DNA from 2 places in the Paraburkholderia sp. RL18-101-BIB-B genome. Region 2 is predicted to be linked to the other one. Evidence: riboswitches for the same ligand, from Rfam matches in the RefSeq annotation. Region 2 holds a riboswitch; the other holds the start of a gene.

Region 1 (9,803 bases), on a different contig from region 2:
ACCGGCTCATCAAAAAGCTCGATCTGGACATGATCTACGTGGCCGGTCCCGGTCATGGCGCGCCGGCCACGCTGGCTCATTGCTATCTGGAAGGGCACTACTCGGAAATCTACCCCGACCGCAGCGAAGACGAAGCCGGCATGCAGCGCTTTTTCCGGCAGTTTTCGTTTCCCGGCGGCATCGGTTCGCATTGCACACCCGAGACGCCCGGCTCGATTCACGAAGGCGGCGAACTCGGCTATAGCCTCTCGCACGGCTACGGCGCCGCGTTCGACAATCCCGATCTGATCGTCGCCGTGATGATCGGCGATGGCGAAGCGGAAACCGGCCCGCTCGCCACCTCCTGGCACTCGAACAAATTCCTCAATCCGATCCGCGACGGCGCGGTGTTGCCGGTGCTGCATCTGAACGGCTACAAGATCGCCAATCCGACCATTCTCGCGCGCATTCCCCGCGAGGAACTCGAAGCTTTGCTGACCGGCTACGGCCACAAACCGTATTTCGTCGAAGGCGACGATCCCGCCGTCATGCATCAGCAGATGGCCGTAACGCTCGAACAGTGCATCGGCGAAATCCGCGCGATCCAGCAGCGTGCGCGTGAAAGCAACGACGCGTCGCGGCCGCGCTGGCCGATGATCGTGCTGCGTTCGCCCAAAGGCTGGACTGGCCCGAAGGAAGTCGACGGACACAAGGTGGAAGGTTCGTGGCGCGCGCATCAGGTGCCCGTGCTCGATCCGGTGACCAACGGCAAGAGCCTGAAGCTGGTGGAAAGCTGGCTGCGCAGTTACGAGCCCGAGACGCTGTTCGACGAAGCAGGGCGCCTCGTGAAAGAACTGCGCGAACTCGCGCCCGTGGGCGCGCGCCGCATCAGCGCCAATCCGCATGCAAACGGCGGCTTGCTCTGCAAGACACTCGACATGCCGCCGTTTCGCGATTATGCGGTGGCGGTCAAAAAGCCGGGCGGCTCGTACACGTCGCCGACCGAGGTGCTCGGCAAGTTCCTGCGCGACGTGATGCGCAACAACATGACGAACTTCCGCGTGTTCGGCCCCGACGAGACCGCGAGCAACAAACTGACCGCGATCTATGAAGCGTCGGAAAAAACCTGGCTCGCGCAAACCGAGCCGAGCGACGCAGACGGCGGCGACCTCGCGGTAGACGGCCGCGTGATGGAAATGCTCAGCGAACACACGCTCGAAGGCTGGTTCGAAGGCTATGTGCTGACCGGCCGCCACGGTTTGTTCGCCACGTATGAAGCCTTCGTCCACGTGATCGACTCCATGTTCAACCAGCACGCCAAGTGGCTGGAGAAAGCCAAGCGCGATCTCGGCTGGCGGCAGCCGGTGCCATCGATCAATCTGCTGATCACGTCGCTCGTGTGGCGTCAGGATCACAACGGCTTCACGCACCAGGACCCCGGCTTTCTCGATGTCGTCACGAATAAAAGCCCGGACGTGGTGCGTATTTATCTGCCGCCGGACGCGAACTGCCTGTTGAGCGTCGCCGATCATTGCCTGCGTTCGCGCGACTACGTCAACGTGATCGTCGCCGACAAGCAGCCGCACCTGCAGTATCTCGACATGGACTCGGCGGTCACGCATTGCACCAAGGGCATCGGCATCTGGGACTGGGCGTCGACGGATCAGGGCGTCGAGCCGGATGTGGTGATGGCCTGCGCGGGCGACATCGCGACCATGGAGGCGCTCGCCGCCGTGCAGATTCTGAAGGAGCAGTTCGCCGACCTGAAGATCCGCTTTGTCAACGTGGTCGATCTGTTCCGCCTGATGCCCGAGCATGCGCATCCGCACGGTTTGTCCAACCGCGATTTCGATTCGCTGTTCACCGCGACCAAGCCGGTGATTTTCAACTTCCACTCGTATGCGTCGCTGGTTCACAAGCTGACCTATAACCGCACGAATCACGACAACCTGCATGTGCACGGCTATCACGAGAAGGGCAACATCAACACGCCGCTCGAACTGGCGATCATCAACCAGGTCGACCGCTTTTCGCTGGCGATCGACGTGATCGACCGCGTGCCGAAGCTGCGCGGTGTCGGCGACCATGCGAAGGAATGGTTGCGTGGCCAGATCATCGAACATCTGGCTTATGCACATTCCGAAGGCATCGATAAGGAAGAAATCCGCAACTGGACGTGGAAAGGCTGAGCGAGGCATGACCATGCACACTGAAAACAGCGCTGACGATCGAACGATTCTGGTGTTGAACAGCGGTTCGTCGTCGCTGAAGTTCGGGCTGTTCAAGCACGCGGGCGATGACGAATCCCTGTTGCTGGAAGGCAGTGCGGAAGGCATCGGGCGTGACGACGGCAGTTTGCGGATCAAGGCGCCCGACGGCCGGGTGCTGGTGCAGCAGGAGCGCGTACTCGAATCGCAGATCGATGCGTTGCAAAAGCTCGCCCATGTGCTCACGGAGCAGCACCATGCGCGGCCTTCGGCAGTGGGGCATCGGGTGGTGCATGGCGGACCCCATCTGCGCGCGCATCAGCGCATTACCGCCGACGTGCGCCGTCAATTGCATGATGCCGTGCACTTCGCGCCGCTGCATATTCCGCCTGCGCTTGCGTTGATCGACGAGGCCGAGAAGATTTTCGACGACGCGCCGCATTTCGCCTGTTTCGACACGGCGTTTCACGCGACACTGCCGCCGCGCGCGGCACACCTTGCGTTGCCGCGCCGCTATGCGGAAGCCGGTGTGATGCGCTATGGCTTTCACGGTCTCTCGTACGAATCGCTGGTGACGCGGCTCGGCGCCGACTTGCCGGCGCGCGCCGTGTTCGCGCATCTCGGCAACGGTTCGAGCGTGTGCGCGTTGCGCGACGGCCAATCGATCGATACGTCGATGGGTTTGACGCCGACCGGCGGCGTGCCGATGGGCACACGCAGCGGCGATCTCGACCCAGGCGTGCTGCTGTATCTGATGCGCGTGGAGAAGCTCGACGCCGGCGCATTGGAGACGCTGCTGAATCGCCAGAGCGGCCTCGCCGGTTACGCGGATGGCGAAAGCGATATGCAAGCTCTGGAAAAACGCGCAGCAGCGGGCGATGCCAATGCGTCACTCGCGCTCGATGCGTTCGCGACCGCCGTGCGCAAGACGATCGGCGGCTATGCGGCGTTGCTGGGCGGAATCGATTTGCTGGTGTTTACCGGCGGCATCGGCGAGCACAGCGGAGAGATTCGCAGGCGCGTGTGCGACGGGCTGGCTTTCATGGGGCTAACGGAAAGCGATCCGGCGGGCAAGGTGAGGGCGATTCACACCGAAGAGGAAAAGCAGATCGCGCGGCATTGCCGCATGCTGCTGCGGCAAACGCAGACCGGCTGACCTTCACCTTGCCTTGACGACGGTGTGATCCGACACGCCCGTTACGCCGAACAGGCGTGTCACGTCTTCGAGCGCCGCGGTGCGTTGCTGATCGCGTTGCAGTTCGCCGCGCAGCGTAATGCGGCCGCGCGAGACGTGGACTTTCACGGCGTGTTCGGGGACCGCGGCGTCCCAGGCGAGACGCCGGGTCGCCTCCGCGGCGATCTGCGCGTCGCTCAGGCGTGCGCTGTCTGCCTTGTGGTTCGCTGCACGGGTGTAGGGCATGGAGTTCTCCGCGGCACTGATGCGTATGGGGAGAACACTAGCAGAAGTGGCGAATTTTGCATTCGGCGGCGGCAGTGGTGACATCGCGCTACCGCCGCCTGCAAAACCCTGTCAGCAAGCGCTACTGAATCGCGCCCGCCAACACCTGCGCCGTCGCGGCCGACAACGTCCAGCCCAGATGTCCATGCCCGGTGTTGTAGAACACGCCGCGCCGTTTGCCGCGGCCCACCTTGGGCAACATGCTCGGCAGCACCGGCCGCAAGCCCGCCCACGGAATCACACGCGAGGTCGACACCTCGGGGAAATAACGCCGCGTCCAGTCCACCAGCGGCGCGATCCGGTCCGAACGGATATCGCGGTTGAAGCCGTTGATCTCCGCCGTGCCGGCCACGCGAAAACGATCCACGCCGAGCCGGCTCGTGACGATCTTCGCGCTGTCGTCGAGCAGGCTCACCCACGGCGCGCGCTGCTGGCCGAGTTCGTCTTCGAGACAGACGGTGATCGAATAGCCTTTGACAGGGTAGATGTTCACGTGATCGCCCAGCATCGACGCGAAATCGCGGCTCTTCACGCCCGCGCACACGACGATCCGCTCGAACGCGAACCGCTGCGACTCGCCTTCGAGGTCGACCGTCAGCGTAAAGCGGCCCTCGGCGGGCTGCTCGATCGACGTGATCTGCGCGTCGTAATGAAACTCGACGCCGTGCCGCACACACGCCTGAGCGAGGCCGCGCGTGAACTTGTGAATATCGCCGGTCGAATCGGACGGTGTGAAAAAGCCGCCGTAAAAATCGCCGTGCAGCGTGGGCTCGATGCCATGCAGCTCGCTCGCCGTCACCGGATTGCGGTCGAGCCCGCCTTCGCGCAGCAGTTCGTTCACCTTGCTCGCGGCGTCGAATTCCTTGCGGGTCTTGTAGATGTGCAGAATGCCGCGCCGCTCCAGATCGAAGTCGATGCCTTCGGTCTCGGCGATCGAAAACAGATGTTCGCGCGCGGCAATCGCGAGCCGCACGGTTTCAACCGTGTTCGTCCGGTAGTGTGGAATCTCGCGCAGGAATTCGCCCATCCACGAGTACTTGTGCCAGGTGGGCGTGGGGTTGAGCAGCAAGGGGGCGTCGCGCGTGAGCATCCAGCGCAGGCCTTTCATGACGGTGGCCGCGCTGTTCCAGACTTCGGCATTGCTGGCGGACAACTGGCCGCCGTTGGCGAACGAAGTCTCCATCGCCGCATAGCGATGGCGCTCGAAGACGGTAACGTGGTGGCCGCGCTGAGCGAGGGCGTGAGCGGTCGTGACGCCGGTAATGCCGGCGCCGATAATGGCGATTCGTGACATGACATGGTCCAGAGTAGTTGAGCATCACCGGTGTCGATTTCGTGTCGAAACCGGCGTCGATGCCCCATCTGTCCATGTACCTGAGAGTTTCTTCCCCGCGGCAGCCGGGCCCGATGCGAGCCGTGTGCGGGGAATCCCCTTCGGTGGGCGCACAGGGTAGTCCAGTGCGCCGCTCTCCAGATGTTCCTGCTGCGCGGTCCTTTTGCCTGAGAGTTTCCGGGGCGGTTGCTCCGTCGGCGTCGTCACGAACGTCTGACGATCTCTCCCGCGCTGCATTGCAGAACGGCTCGACAATACCGTTCAAAAAATTTCACCGCAAGTCTTTCCTGCGATGCACTGCGCAAGCGGCGGTCTGAAACTGCTTGAGTGGAGATGAAGGCGGGGCATGCGTCGCTACGAATTTTCGGGCCCGTATATCGCGCCGGAATGGCCGGCATCGGCTATATTTGGCGGCACCGCCCAACCTTCATTTGCAGAGGAGAATGACGTGCCCGCTTTCCCAACGCTGCTCGCCTTCGGTCTGGTCTCGCTCGGCATGGTGCTCACGCCGGGGCCGAACATGATCTATCTGATCTCGCGATCGCTCTGCCAGGGGCGGCGCGCAGGCCTCGTTTCGCTCGGTGGTGTCGCGCTCGGCTACGTGTTCTACATGTTCTGCGCCGCGTTCGGCATCACGGCGCTGCTGTTGACGGTGCCGTACGCGTACGACGCGTTGCGCTTCGGCGGCGCGCTCTATCTGCTGTATCTGGCGTGGCAGGCGGTCAAGCCGGGCGGCCGTTCGCCGTTCCAGGTCCGCGATCTGCCGCACGACAGCCGCCGCAAGCTGTTCACAATGGGCCTCGTCACCAACCTCGCGAATCCGAAGATCGCGGTGATGTATCTGTCGCTGCTGCCGCAATTCATTTCGCCGGGGCACGGCAGCGTGCTTGCGCAGTCCATTGCGCTTGGCTGCGTGCAGATCGTCATCAGCGTGACGGTCAATGCGCTGATCGCGAGCATGGCGGGTTCGATCGCCGTGTTTCTCGCCGGCCGTCCGATGTGGCTGCTGATGCAGCGCTGGCTGATGGGCACCGTGCTCGCCGGACTCGCGGTACGCATCGCGTTCGATTCGCGTCGTTGATTCGCTTGAGACGCGCTATCCGTTGCCGGATCAGCCAGACCCGGCACCCGAGCCTCTGAACACCCAGCCGTTGAACAGCGCCCCGCAGAGCATCAACGCGCTGGTGATGAGGAACACCGCCTGCATGCCGAAATGCGCGCCGGCAAAGCCGCCCGCGAGCGGCCCCGCCACCTGGCCCGCGTAATTCGCCGAAGTCGCATAACCGAGAATGTAGCCGGCCGAGCGGTCGGGCACGTTGTGGCGGATCACGCTCGTGATCGACGGCAGCAGGCCGGCCAGCGCCAAGCCCATCAGAAAGCGCAGCGCCACCAGTTGCCAGCCGCTCGTGACGAACGCCTGCGGCACCAGCAAGGCCGCGCACACGGCGAGACACACCACGATCACCCTGGGCGCGCCGATGCGGTCGGCCAGACGCCCCACACGCGAAGCCGCCAGCACGCTGCCCAACGCCGACGCCGACATCACGAAGCCGGACACCAGCGTGACGTGCCTTGCGTCGTGCACCAGTTGGGCGACGTACACGGTGATGATCGGCTCGATCGACATGTTGGCGAACATCAGCAAGCCGGAGGTGAACAGCATTGCCAGCACCGGCCGCAGGTCGGGCACGCTGGCCCAGCCGGTCGCCGCGTCCGCTGCGTGCGCCTTGCCGCCCTTGCGCTCGACCGGTTGCTCCTTGACGAGCAGCGTGGTCGCGATGAACGCGCAGAAGATCATCGCGCCGGCAATGAAAAACGTGTTGCGGATACCGATCAGCGGCGGCAGCGCGCCGCCCACCAGCGGGCCGACGAGACTGCCCGCCATCACGCCCGAAGCCAGCGTGCCGAGCGCCCATCCGGTGCGTGAGCGCGGCGTCTGCGTGGCGATCATCACGGTCGCACCCGATGCATAGCCGCCGACGAGACCCGCCAGAAACCGCAGCCCCACCAGTTGCCAGACATTTTGCGCGAGCCCGAGCAAGGACATCACGATGGCCATGCCGAGGCTCGCGCGAATCAGGATCAGCTTGCGTCCGTAGCGGTCGGCCATGCGTCCCCACAGCGGCGACACCAGCGCGGCGGCGAGGAACGTCGCACCGAACGCGACGCCGGACCACTGCACGGCGGCCGCGGCCGAATGGACGCCGAGCTGTTGCACATAGAGCGGCAGGAAGGGCAGCAGCAACGTCATCGCGACGATGGTCGTGAACGAGCCGAACAGGCAGACATAGAGATTGCGCTGCCAGTGCGGCGCGCCGTCGGTGGAAGTGGCTGAACTCATCGAGGCAGGATGGGAGGCGGGCGAATGACGTCGGGCCGCGGGCGCGGCGAAAAACCGATTGTGCCTGAGAGCGGGCAATCGGGCCGGTGAAGCGGGCAGGGGCGCGGCCGATCAATGGGTCATCGAGCGATGCAGCGAGCGCAAGCCGAAAACAGTTAGCCGGCGCAGTCTGGTGCCGTCTCGGACAATTGCCGGTCGTGAATCCTGGTATGCTGACTGTTCATCATTGGCCGCGCACCACGCGCGCCCCCGCATTTCTTATCTCGAACACAAAGGTACGCCCATGTCCGACTTTCCCATCGACAATCCGTTTCTCGAATCGCTCGGCGTTCGTCTCACGCAATGGCGCGATGGCTACGCCGAACTGCTGATGCCGATCGATGCGAGCAAGCTCAATCGGCAGGGCGTGCTGCAAGGCGGCGCGATCGCGACGCTGCTCGATGCGGCGGCGGGCTACGCCGGACTCTTTGCGGCAAGCGGCGAGCCGGCACGGCATGCTTTCACGCTGTCGCTGACCACCAATTACCTCGACAAGGGACTCGGCGAATCGGTCACCGCGAAGGGTTTTCTGGAGCGCGCGGGCCGTTCGATTTTCTTCTCGCGCGGCGAGGCCTGGGTGGACGGCAAGCTGCTGATTGCCAGCGCGCAGGGCACGTTCAAGTATTCACGGACGACTTGAGCCGTAGCGACCAGTCTGCACGCTCGTCATAGCGCCTTGTACATGATGGTGGTCGCATCGTACTCGTGGCTATGCGTGCCGCGCGCATAGCCCGGGATCACGCCGGCCGTCCGATAACCCAGGCCGGTATAAAGCGGCTCGGCGTGGTCGCCGGTGCGGGTGTCGAGCGTGAGCAGGCTGCGCTGCAACCCATGCGCATGGCGTTCGAGTTCGGTCATCAGCGCCCTCGCGATGCCCTGACGGCGGAACGCGGGATGGACCAGCAGCTTGCGCACCTCGGCGCGATGCCGCTGATTCGGCATCGTGTCGTAGTCGAGTTGCACGGTGCCCGCGATCGTCTCCCCTTGACGCGCGACCAACAGCACCAGCCCGCCGGCACGCAGCGAAGACAGCACTTTGCCGTTCCAGAACGCTTCACTCTCGTCGACGGCACACGGCATGACGAAGCCGACGCTGGCGCCGTCATGCACACAGGCGCGCAGCAGTGCGCCGAGTTCGGGAAGATGGCGCACGAGGTCGTCGGCGGTGAATTGGGTGATGGTGGTCTTGCTCATGCTCTGGCTCACACGATGAAGAGAATGTAGCGGGCCGCGCTATGCGCGGGCGTCACGAAAGCGCTGGGCCCGAACAGTTGATAGCGCAGGCAGTCGCCCGGTTGCAGATCGTGGCTCTGGCCGTCGACGGTGATCTGCAACTGCCCTTCGAGCAGGATCAGATGATGTTCGAGACCGGGCCGCGGCGACGCGTCGTAGGTGATGCGCACGCCCGCGTCGAGTTCGCATTCCAGCGCTTCGCCGCTCAGCGCCTGCGCGGGCGGCGACACGGAGCGCCGCCGGAAGCCGATGCTGGCGTCGGTCCAGAGCGGCTGGGCGTCGCGCGGCACGAGCGGCGCAAAGTCTTCTTCGACCATATGCATGAGGCGCGACATCGGCAGGCCGTACGCGACGCAGAGCTTGCCGAGCACGCTCGCCGTCGGGCTCACGGCGGCGTTTTCGAGGCGTGACAGCGTCGCGCGGCTGACGCCGCTGAGTTTGGCGAGCTCGTCGAGCGACCAGTTGCGTTCGGCGCGCAGCGCACGTAGCCGCTGCGCGATGCGGCGGTCGATGGCGTTGTCGTCGGAGAGTGTGTTTTCCATATTAGGGAAATTATCTCTAATATGGAAAATCGTCAACAACGAAAAAATGCACGGGCCCGGCGGCTCCGCTTACGCGTGCCGGTTCATGCGCAGCGCCGACGTGTCGTAAAGGGACGAGCGAACGCGCTCGATCAACGCGCCTTTCACGCTTGCAGCGGGTGTGGCGACACGCTCGAGAGCATCCACAGATAACGCCCGCTCGACTCATGCCACCGGAGCTTCACGCGCGCCTTTCCGTAGCGGAGATTCATACACCTGCGCGGCCTGGGCCGTTTATCATAGTGCCCACAAACCAGAAAGCGCCGCCCGGCTGTGCAGCGGTAAAGCACATCATTTACGAGACCCGGCGGCTCATGCCGCGACATCATCTATGAACTCCACTCCCGACGCTTTTTCCCGTCCTTCGATCCGCGCGTTGACCTTGCTTGAAGGACGCGTGCTCGGCGTGCTCGTCGAAAAGCAGCACACGGTGCCGGACAGCTATCCGCTCTCGCTCAACGCGCTGACTTTAGGCTGCAACCAGAAAACCGGCCGCACGCCGGTGATGAACGCCACGGAAGCCGAGGTGCTGACCGCCGTCGACGGATTGAAACGGCTCAGCCTCGTGATGGAAGGCAGCAGCAGCCGCGTGCCGCGTTTCGAACACAACATGAATCGCGTGTTGGGGCTG
Region 2 (9,803 bases):
GAGCCGAGCGCCTCGAGCGTCGTATTGCCGACGCCGCGCCGCGGCGTGGTGATCGCGCGGATGAACGCGGGGTCGTCGTTCGCGTTGGCGATCAAGCGCAGATAAGCGCAGATGTCCTTGATCTCGGCTTTGTCGAAGAACGATTGGCCGCCGGACAGCACATACGGAATCCGTTCACGCCGCAACACCTGCTCGAAAATGCGCGCCTGGAAGTTGCCGCGATACAGGATCGCGTAGTCGCGGAAATTCGCGCGCCGCTCGAACTTGTGTGCCGACAGGCGAAACACCACGGACTCGGCCTCGTGCTCTTCGTCGTTGCACGGCGTGACGGTGATCGTGTCGCCCATGCCGTGTTCGGACCACAGCTTCTTTTCGAACAGCTTCGGATTGTTCGCGATCACGTTGTTCGCGGCGGTCAGAATGCGCACCGTCGAGCGATAGTTCTGCTCCAGCTTGATCAGATGCAGCTTCGGAAAATCCTTGCTGAGCTGGCCGAGATTCTCGAGCGTCGCGCCGCGCCAGCCGTAGATCGCCTGATCGTCGTCGCCAACCGCTGTGAACGCCGCGCGCTTGCCGGCCAGCAGTTTCACCAGTTCGTACTGGCAGGCATTGGTGTCCTGATACTCGTCGATCAGCAGATAGCGCAATTTGTTCTGCCAGCGGTCGCGCACCTGCTCGTTCTTTTCGAAGAGTTCGGCGGGCAGACGGATCAGGTCGTCGAAATCGACCGCCTGATACGCATGCAGCGTCGCCACGTAATTGCGGTAGACGATCGCGGCCTGATGTTCGTCCTCGTTCGCGGCGATCGCGATCGCCTGCTCGGGCATGATCATGCCGTTCTTCCACAGCGAGATGATCGACTGGATCTTGCGGATAAAGCCCTTGTCCGTCGAACCGACCTGCTCCTGGATCATGCCGAAGCAGTCGTCCGAATCCATGATCGAGAACTGCGGCTTCAGGCCTACGTGCTCCGCTTCCTGTCGCAAAATCTGCACGCCGAGCGAGTGGAAAGTGCAGACCGTCAACTGATTGACGGGCACTTTGCGGCCTTCCTTGCCGGGCGTGGTCAGCGTCTTGCCTTCGAGCAGCTTGCCCACGCGCTCGCGCATTTCCAATGCGGCCTTGTTCGTGAACGTGACAGCGGCGATGTGACGTGGCTCGAAGCCCTTGGCCTCGATCAGGTGCGCGATCTTCTGCGTGATCACGCGCGTCTTGCCGCTGCCTGCGCCGGCGAGCACGAGACACGGACCGTCAAGATAACGGACCGCTTCATTTTGAGCGGGGTTCAGGCCTGCGGACATCGTCTGTGGATGGGTGATGCGGTTGAAAGCAGCGGTTGAGGGCGTAGCGGCGCGGCGACTGCCGGCCGAAGGCCCGGGGGCATGCTGCGCGGCCCCGGCGGCTGGAACGGGTGCCCTGCGCGGTGCGAGGGTGTTCCGGCCCGCTGCGGTTCGCGCGAGAGGAGCGATGTTAACACGGATGCATGCAACGGATGCCCGCCTCATAAAAGCAATATCCGATCAACATGCGCCGAGCCGACGACGCTGACGGTCCACCTTCAGGACATGCCACAATTGCGGTGTTGCGCGCCGTCGCCGCGGTGGCAAAGCGGCGCGCCGATTTTGCAGGAAGACAAGCATGTCCGCATCGCTGAAGATTGGATTGATGGGTTACGGTTTCGCCGGCGCGACCTTCCATGCGCCGGTGATCGAGCACTGCGGCCGCGCGAGCGTCGCGGCCATTGCCACGAGCCAACCCGAGCGCGCGCTCGCCGACTATCCGCATACAAAGGTGGTGGCCGACCTCGACGCGCTGCTGGCGCTCGAAGAAATCGACTGCATCGTGATCGCCACGCCGAACGATACGCACTTCGACCTGGCGCGCCGCACGCTGGAAGCGGGCAAGCACGTGGTGGTCGACAAACCGGTCACGCTGAACGCCGCCGACGCCCACACGCTGGCCAACATCGCGCTCGCCCGGAGCAAACTCTTCATACCGTTTCACAACCGTCGCTGGGACGGCGATTTTCTGACCGTGCGCGACCTGCTCGCGAGCGGCGAACTGGGACGGATCACGCAATACGAATCGCATTTCGACCGTTTCCGGCCTGAGGTGCGGCAGCGTTGGCGCGAAGAAGCGTCGCGCGGCGGCGGCTTGCTGCTGGACCTCGGGCCGCATCTGATCGACCAGACGCTGGCCCTGTTCGGCGCGCCGCAAACCGTGTCGGCCACCGTGCGCACCCATCGCGACGACGCCGGCGCACCCGACTACGTGCATATCCAGCTCGGCTACGGTGAGTTCGAAGTGGTGCTGCACGCCAGCGCGTTGACGGCACTGGTCGCGCCGCGCTTCACCATCCACGGCACGCGCGGCAGCTATATGAAATACGGCCTCGATACGCAGGAAGATCAGTTGAAGGCGGGTCTGCGGCCGGGCGACGAGGGTTTCGGCGCCGGCAATGCGGCCGGTGTGCTGCGCGTGCAGGAAGGCGATCAGGAGGTCGAGCGCGAGTTGCCGACGCGCAATGGCGACTACACCGGGTTCTACATCGCGGTGGCCGACGCCATCCAGCACGGCGTGAAATTCCCGGTCAGCGCGCAGGACGCCGTCGACGTAATGACGGTTATCGAGCTTGCGGCCCGCAGTTCGGAAGAAGGCGTCCGGCTGCCGTTTGAGCGGATTCGCTGACGGTTTGGCCTGCACGTCGAAATGGCTTGTGTACCTAAAACAGCACTCGCCGCCCACGCCGCGCGGGCCAAACCCTGACAAGCCCGAAAGGAACATAACGTTACAAATAAGGCCGCGCTGCCGGTCAGCGCGGCCCGGCAGTCATCCGTTGCTACCGGGTAGCACCACACAACGACAATGACTTCCGGAGAGTTCATGCCCCGTACTATCCGCGCGCTCGCCGCGTGCGCCTTGCTCAGTTCCCTCGCCGCCTGTGTGGTGGCGCCTCAACCCCAGCCGGCGCCTCGTCCCAACCCGCAACAGATCGCGGATCAGCGCCTGCGCCAGGTCGACGGCCGCATCGACAATCTCAGCCGCCGGATCGACAACCGCGTGAATCAGGGCTATTACCCGCCGCCCCAAGGCGGCGCGCTGCATCATCGCCTCGACGTGATCCGTCAGGAAGCGCACGACATGGCCGCGCAACATGGCGGCGGCCTCTCCAGCGACGAACAGCGCGTGCTGAATCAGGAACTGGACAACGCGGCGCACGCCATCGGCGAATAGTCGCGCCACGCGTCAGGTCAGGCACCAAAAGCGGCACGAGCGCGGCATCACGTCCCGCGCTTTTTTTGACAGGCGCGAGAGCGGTGCGTCAACCGCCGCGCCGCTCGCGGGCCTTTATTTGACAAGCCCCCGGCCCTCGCGTACATTCGCCGCACGCGTCGGGAGAGCGCGCTGGCCGCTGAAAATCGCAGGCCGCGCCGCCGAAGGGGCACACCCGCAAACTCTCAGGCAAAAGGACCGACCGCGTCGAAAAACCCGCGTCCAGGCAACATCGAGGCACTCGTTTTTCGCACTCTGGAGAGCGGCAGTAGCCGTCTGCATCGTTTAATCGAGCAGATTCTGGCAAGCTGCCCACCGAAGGGGCGCGCGTTTCACCGCGGCACGTCAATGTGATCACGGTGGCGCAATCTCTCAGGTATCGAGGACAGAGGGGTCATGCAGGACCACGCTCGCAGCCAGAAGGCCGCGAGGCGTAGCGCCGCATGGCCTTTTTTGTTTCGCGAGATGCCCGAGGCCCCATGACCGAACTCAAACACACCCCGCTTCACGCCACCCACCGTGCGCTCAATGCCCGCATGGTCGATTTCGGCGGCTGGGACATGCCTGTCAATTACGGCTCGCAAATCGACGAACACCGCGCCGTGCGCACCGACGCTGGCATGTTCGACGTCTCGCACATGTGCGTCGTCGATTTCACCGGCGAGCGCGTGCGCGCCTTCTTCGAATACGCGCTGGCGAACAATGTCGCCAAACTGCAAACGCTCGGCCGCGCACTGTACTCCTGCCTGCTGAACCCGGACGGCGGCGTGATCGACGATCTGATTGTCTATTACTTCGGCGAAGATCACTTCCGCGTGGTCGTGAACGCTGGCACCGCTGATAAAGACATCGCCTGGTTCGGCCAGCTCAACGCCGAAGGCGGCTTCGGCCTGACCATCACGCCGCGTCGCGACTTTGCGATCGTCGCCGTGCAAGGCCCGAACGCACGCGAAAAAGTCTGGCAAACCGTGCCGGCCGCGCGCGCCGCCACGGAAGCCTTGAAGCCCTTCAACGCCACTCGCATCGAAAACACGCCGTTCGGCGAATTGACCGTCGCCCGCACCGGCTACACCGGCGAAGACGGCTTCGAAATCATCGTGCCGGCGGATCACGTCGAAGCGCTGTGGAACGCATTGCAAGCCCAAGACGTGCGCCCGGCCGGTCTCGGCGCGCGCGACACGCTGCGCCTCGAAGCCGGCATGAACCTGTACGGCCAGGATATGGACGACAACGTCTCGCCGCTCGACGCCGGCCTCGCCTGGACCGTCGACCTCACCTCGCCGCGCGACTTCGTCGGCAAAGGCAAGCTGGAAGCGGACGGTTCGCAGGCCGCGTTCGTCGGCCTGATTCTGCTGAAGGACAACGGCAAGGCGGCAGGCGTGCTGCGTGCTCATCAGAAAGTCGTCACGCCGCAGGGCGAAGGCGAAATCACCAGCGGCACGTTTTCCCCGACCATGCAGGAATCGATCGCCTTCGCGCGCGTGCCGAAGGGCGTGCAGCCAGGCGACACCGTGCACGTTCAGATTCGTGACAAAAACGTTCCTGCAAGCGTGGTAAAACTGCCGTTCGTGCGCAATGGCAAAGTGCTTGCGGTTTAAGCAACCGGCGCGTTCGTCCACTTTTTTCAAGTCACTACCGAATCACACCGCATAGGAGCATCCGATGAGCATCCCGGCCGATCTGAAATACACCGAATCGCACGAATGGGTCCGCACCGAAGCGGACGGCACGCTGACGGTCGGCATCACCGACCACGCGCAGGAAGCGCTCGGCGACATCGTCTTCTTCGAAGTCCAGGAACTGGGCAAGACCGTCACGGCAGGCGACACCGTCGCCGTCATCGAATCGGTGAAAGCCGCTTCCGATATCTACGCGCCGGTTTCGGGCGAAATCATCGAAGCGAACACCGCCGTGGCCGACACGCCTGATTCGGTCAACAGCACGCCGTACGAAAGCTGGCTCTTCAAGATCAAGCCGGCTGCGGACGCCACGCAGGACCGTCTGATCGACGCCGACGCGTACACCAAGTCAATCGGCGCCTGATTCACCTTTACGTTTAACCCGACAGGTGCGGTGTCCTTTTCGAACGGACAGCCGCACCGCCAGGAACACCCATGAAGCTCGAACACCCGGATCGTCTGATGAACCGCACTCCTCTCTCGCTCGCCGCGCTCGAAGTGCATGACGCCTTCGCCGAACGGCACATCGGCCCGGACGCGGCCGACCAGCACGCGATGCTCGAAGCCCTCGGCTTCGCGTCGCGCGCCGCGCTGATCGACGCCGTCATTCCGAAGACGATCCGCCGCACCGAAACGCTGCCGCTCGGCCCCTTCGCGCAACCGAAGAGCGAAGCGGAAGCGCTCGCCGCGCTGCGCGAACTCGCGGACAAGAACCAGGTGTTCCGCTCGTACATCGGGCAGGGCTATTACAACGCGCACACGCCGACGGTGATTCTGCGCAACGTGCTGGAAAATCCGGCGTGGTACACCGCGTACACGCCGTATCAGCCAGAAATTTCGCAGGGCCGTCTGGAAGCGCTGCTGAACTTCCAGCAGATGATCGTCGACCTGACGGGTCTGGCGATCTCGAATGCGTCGCTGCTCGACGAAGCCACGGCCGCGGCTGAAGCAATGACGCTGCTGCAACGCATCGGCAAGCCGAAGTCGAACGTGTTCTACGTGGCCGACGACGTGCTGCCGCAAACCATCGAAGTGGTGAAGACGCGCGCCACGCCGGTCGGCATCGAAGTGAAAGTGGGCCCGGCTGCGGAAGCGGCGAACGCGAATGCGTTCGGTGTGCTGCTGCAATACCCCGGCGTGAACGGCGACGTGCGCGACTACCGCGCGCTCACCGAAGCAATCCATGCAGCGGGCGGCCACGTGGTGGTCGCCGCCGACCTGCTCGCGCTGACCGTCCTCACGCCGCCGGGCGAATGGGGCGCGGACGTGGCCGTCGGTAACACGCAGCGCTTTGGCGTGCCGGTCGGCTTCGGCGGCCCGCATGCGGCATACCTCGCCGTGCGCGACGAATTCAAGCGTCAGATGCCGGGCCGTCTCGTCGGCGTGACCGTCGACGCGCAAGGCAACCCCGCATTGCGTCTCGCGCTGCAAACGCGTGAGCAACATATCCGCCGCGAAAAGGCCACCTCGAACGTGTGTACCGCGCAAGCGCTGCTCGCGATCATGGCCAGCATGTACGCCGTCTATCACGGCCCGCACGGTCTGAAGACGATCGCGCTGCGCGTGAACCGCATCGCCGCGTTGCTGGCGGAAGGCGCGAAGCAGCTCGGCTACACGCTCACCAACGAAACGTTCTTCGACACGCTCACGTTCGAATCCGGCGCGCGTACGCAAGCGCTGCACGACGCCGCGCAAGCGAAGCGCATCAATCTGCGCCGCGTGAGCGACACGCAAGTCGGCCTGTCGATTGACGAAACCACCACGCGCCGCGATCTGGCCGATCTGCTCGAAGTGTTCGCGCAAGCCGCGGGCGCGAAAGACGTGCCGCAAGTCGACACGCTCGACGAAAAGCTTGCCGCGTCGAACACGGCGTCGGTCCCCGCCGCGCTCGAACGCACCAGCGCGTACCTCACGCACCATGTGTTCAACCGTCACCATTCGGAAACGGAAATGCTGCGCTATGTGCGCAGCCTGTCGGACAAGGATCTTGCGCTCGACCGCTCGATGATTCCGCTCGGCTCGTGCACGATGAAGCTGAACGCGACCTCGGAAATGCTGCCGGTCACGTGGCCTGAATTCGGCCAGATCCATCCGTTCGCGCCGGCTGAGCAAACCGTCGGCTACCGCGAAATGATCGATCAGCTCGAAGAGATGCTGGTCGCGGCCACCGGTTACGCTGCCGTGTCGCTGCAGCCGAACGCCGGCTCGCAAGGCGAATACGCCGGCCTGTTGATCATTCACGCGTATCACGCGTCGCGCGGCGAAGCGCATCGCAATGTCTGCCTGATTCCTGCTTCGGCGCACGGCACGAACCCGGCGTCGGCGCAGATGGCCGGCATGCAGGTGGTCGTGGTGGCGTGCGACGCGCAAGGCAACGTCGATATCGAAGACCTGCAGAAGAAGGCCGATCAGCACGCCGACAAACTCGCGGCGATCATGATCACGTATCCGTCCACGCATGGCGTGTTCGAGCAGAACGTGCGTGAAATCTGCGAGATCGTGCACGCGCACGGCGGCCAGGTGTATGTGGACGGCGCGAACATGAACGCGATGGTCGGCCTGACCGCGCCGGGTCAGTTCGGCGGCGACGTCTCGCACCTGAACCTGCACAAGACCTTCTGTATTCCGCACGGCGGCGGCGGCCCGGGCGTCGGGCCGGTCGCGGTCGGCGCGCATCTCGCGCAGTTCTTGCCGAACCAGATTTCGTCGGGCTATGAACGCGCGCCGAACGGCATTGGCGCGGTGTCGGGCGCACCGTACGGTTCGGCGTCGATCCTGCCGATCTCGTGGATGTATATCGCGATGATGGGCGCGAAGAATCTCACCGCCGCGACCGAAACCGCGATCCTCAACGCGAACTACGTCGCGAAGAAACTCGCGCCGCATTATCCGGTGCTGTATTCGGGCCCGGGCGGACTGGTCGCGCACGAATGCATTCTCGATCTGCGTCCGATCAAGGAAACCAGCGGCATCACCGTGGACGACGTCGCCAAGCGTCTCGCCGACTACGGCTTCCACGCGCCGACAATGAGCTTCCCGGTGCCGGGCACGCTGATGGTCGAGCCGACCGAATCGGAATCGAAGGAAGAACTCGACCGTTTCATCGAAGCGATGATCGCGATCCGCGAGGAAATCCGCGCCGTCGAAGAAGGCCGCTCGGACCGCGAAGACAATCCGCTGAAGCACGCGCCGCACACGGCAGCGGTGGTCATCGCGAATGACTGGAAGCACGCGTATGCGCGCGAAACCGCGGCGTATCCGCTGCCCACGCTGATCGCGAAAAAGTACTGGCCACCGGTCGGCCGCGCGGACAACGTGTACGGCGACCGCAACCTGTTCTGCTCCTGCGTGCCGATCGCCGACTACGAGTAAGCTGGACAGTTATCGCGCATCGCCCGTTGCCTCGAAAAGAGGCGGCAGGGCGGTGCGTGGTTCTGCCCTCGGTTCTCTGTCGCTCCTGGCCGCAAACGGCTAACATCACACACCGAATCAGCCTAACGAGGAGTTTCGCATGGCGCGAAAGGTGCGATTGATGCAAAGCCGGACCGAAGCAACGCGAGCGCCGACATGGCGGCAAGCCTGCACGCTGCTGTTGGCTGGCGCAGCCGTGCTGCTGCCGCTGCGGCAAGCACAGGCCGCGATGAATTTTTGTGCGGCGCCCGCCCTGCAAACCAGCGAACGCACGAACGCCGATCCCGGCGTGAAAGCGCTGGTGAGCAATGTGCAGGCGCATCTGAACGATCAGCCGCATGCGCTGGCGAAACTGCACACCGAAGGCACGCTGCCGCACGAGGGCATTTACGACCAGAGCGTCGAAGCGGAGAAAGATCTCGATCTGTTGCGCGACGCCGCGCTCGCCTGGCGCGCCACCAGCGACGACCGCTATCTCAAGCTCGTCGACCGCTTGTTGTTTGCCTGGGTCACGACCTATCAACCGAGTTTCAATCCGATCGACGAAACCCGTTTTGAAGGACTGATTCTCGCGTACGACATGACGGCAAGTGCGTTGCCGGTGAAAACGCGCAATGCGTCGATGGCGTTCCTGACGAAACTCGCGAACGGCTACATCGGCCAAATCGACGCGCAACCTCGGCCGCTCAAAGGGACGTTCAAGAACAACTGGCAGAGTCATCGGATCAAACTGATTGCGATGGCCGCGTTCACGCTCGATAACCGCAAGATGATCAACGCGGCGCAGCGTCTGTTTGTCGAGCATATCGGCGACAACATCGAGCCAGATGGTTCGACAATCGATTTCAGCGAACGCGACGCGCTGCATTATGTCACCTACGATCTGCAGCCACTCGTGACGGCCGCGCTCGCCGCGCGCCGCCATAACCGTAACTGGCTGCCGGAAAAGGGCGCGGACGGCGCCTCGCTGCAAGCCGCGCTCAACTGGCTGGAGCCGTATGCGGCCGGCAGCAAGACGCATGAAGAATTCGTGCATTCGAGCGTTCCGTTCGATGCAAGACGTCGCGAGGCCGGCTTGCCCGGCTATTCGGGTCAGTGGGACCCGAAGAACGCGACGGAACTGTTTCACCTGGCGGCGCGCCTCGACGGGCGCTATACGCCGATCGCGCTGCAGCTAGCACCGACGCCGCCCGCGTGGCTCGCCGTGTGTTTGCCGCTGTCGGCGCGGTAAACCAACTCATCATCAGCAGGGAGCAGTAAATGGCAGTCAGCGTGTTCGACCTCTTCAAAATCGGCATTGGTCCGTCCAGTTCGCATACGGTCGGGCCGATGCGCGCGGCGCTGATGTTCGCACACGGGCTCGAACGCGATGGGCTGCTCGCTGCGACCGCATCGGTGAAAGTGGATCTGTACGGCTCGCTCGGCGCGACGGGCAAGGGG

The links. Region 2 has a riboswitch for glycine ahead of gcvT (glycine cleavage system aminomethyltransferase GcvT). Riboswitches for the same ligand answer to the same signal wherever they lie in the genome.
Region 1: it holds a riboswitch for glycine, as region 2 does, so the genes downstream of both, P0D73_RS22195 (D-amino acid dehydrogenase) here and gcvT (glycine cleavage system aminomethyltransferase GcvT) in region 2, are expected to answer to the same signal.

What each region holds. Positions count from the first base shown of each region.
Region 1 covers NZ_JARESV010000015.1:150,383-160,185, forward strand. The annotation lists gene P0D73_RS22180 (phosphoketolase family protein) at 1-2,168, shown strand, start outside; gene P0D73_RS22185 (acetate/propionate family kinase) at 2,182-3,342, shown strand; gene P0D73_RS22190 (BON domain-containing protein) at 3,346-3,606, opposite strand; gene P0D73_RS22195 (D-amino acid dehydrogenase) at 3,728-4,939, opposite strand; glycine riboswitch at 5,124-5,217, opposite strand; gene P0D73_RS22200 (LysE family translocator) at 5,427-6,059, shown strand; gene P0D73_RS22205 (MFS transporter) at 6,090-7,319, opposite strand; gene P0D73_RS22210 (PaaI family thioesterase) at 7,603-7,998, shown strand; gene P0D73_RS22215 (GNAT family N-acetyltransferase) at 8,025-8,552, opposite strand; gene P0D73_RS22220 (helix-turn-helix domain-containing protein) at 8,561-9,133, opposite strand; gene P0D73_RS22225 (YceH family protein) at 9,504-9,803, shown strand, end outside.
Region 2 covers NZ_JARESV010000006.1:96,936-106,738, reverse strand. The annotation lists gene P0D73_RS12400 (UvrD-helicase domain-containing protein) at 1-1,301, opposite strand, end outside; gene P0D73_RS12395 (oxidoreductase) at 1,639-2,688, shown strand; gene P0D73_RS12390 (hypothetical protein) at 2,884-3,234, shown strand; glycine riboswitch at 3,384-3,484, shown strand; glycine riboswitch at 3,519-3,672, shown strand; gene gcvT (glycine cleavage system aminomethyltransferase GcvT) at 3,753-4,871, shown strand; gene gcvH (glycine cleavage system protein GcvH) at 4,936-5,316, shown strand; gene gcvP (aminomethyl-transferring glycine dehydrogenase) at 5,388-8,324, shown strand; gene P0D73_RS12370 (alginate lyase family protein) at 8,464-9,594, shown strand; gene P0D73_RS12365 (L-serine ammonia-lyase) at 9,624-9,803, shown strand, end outside.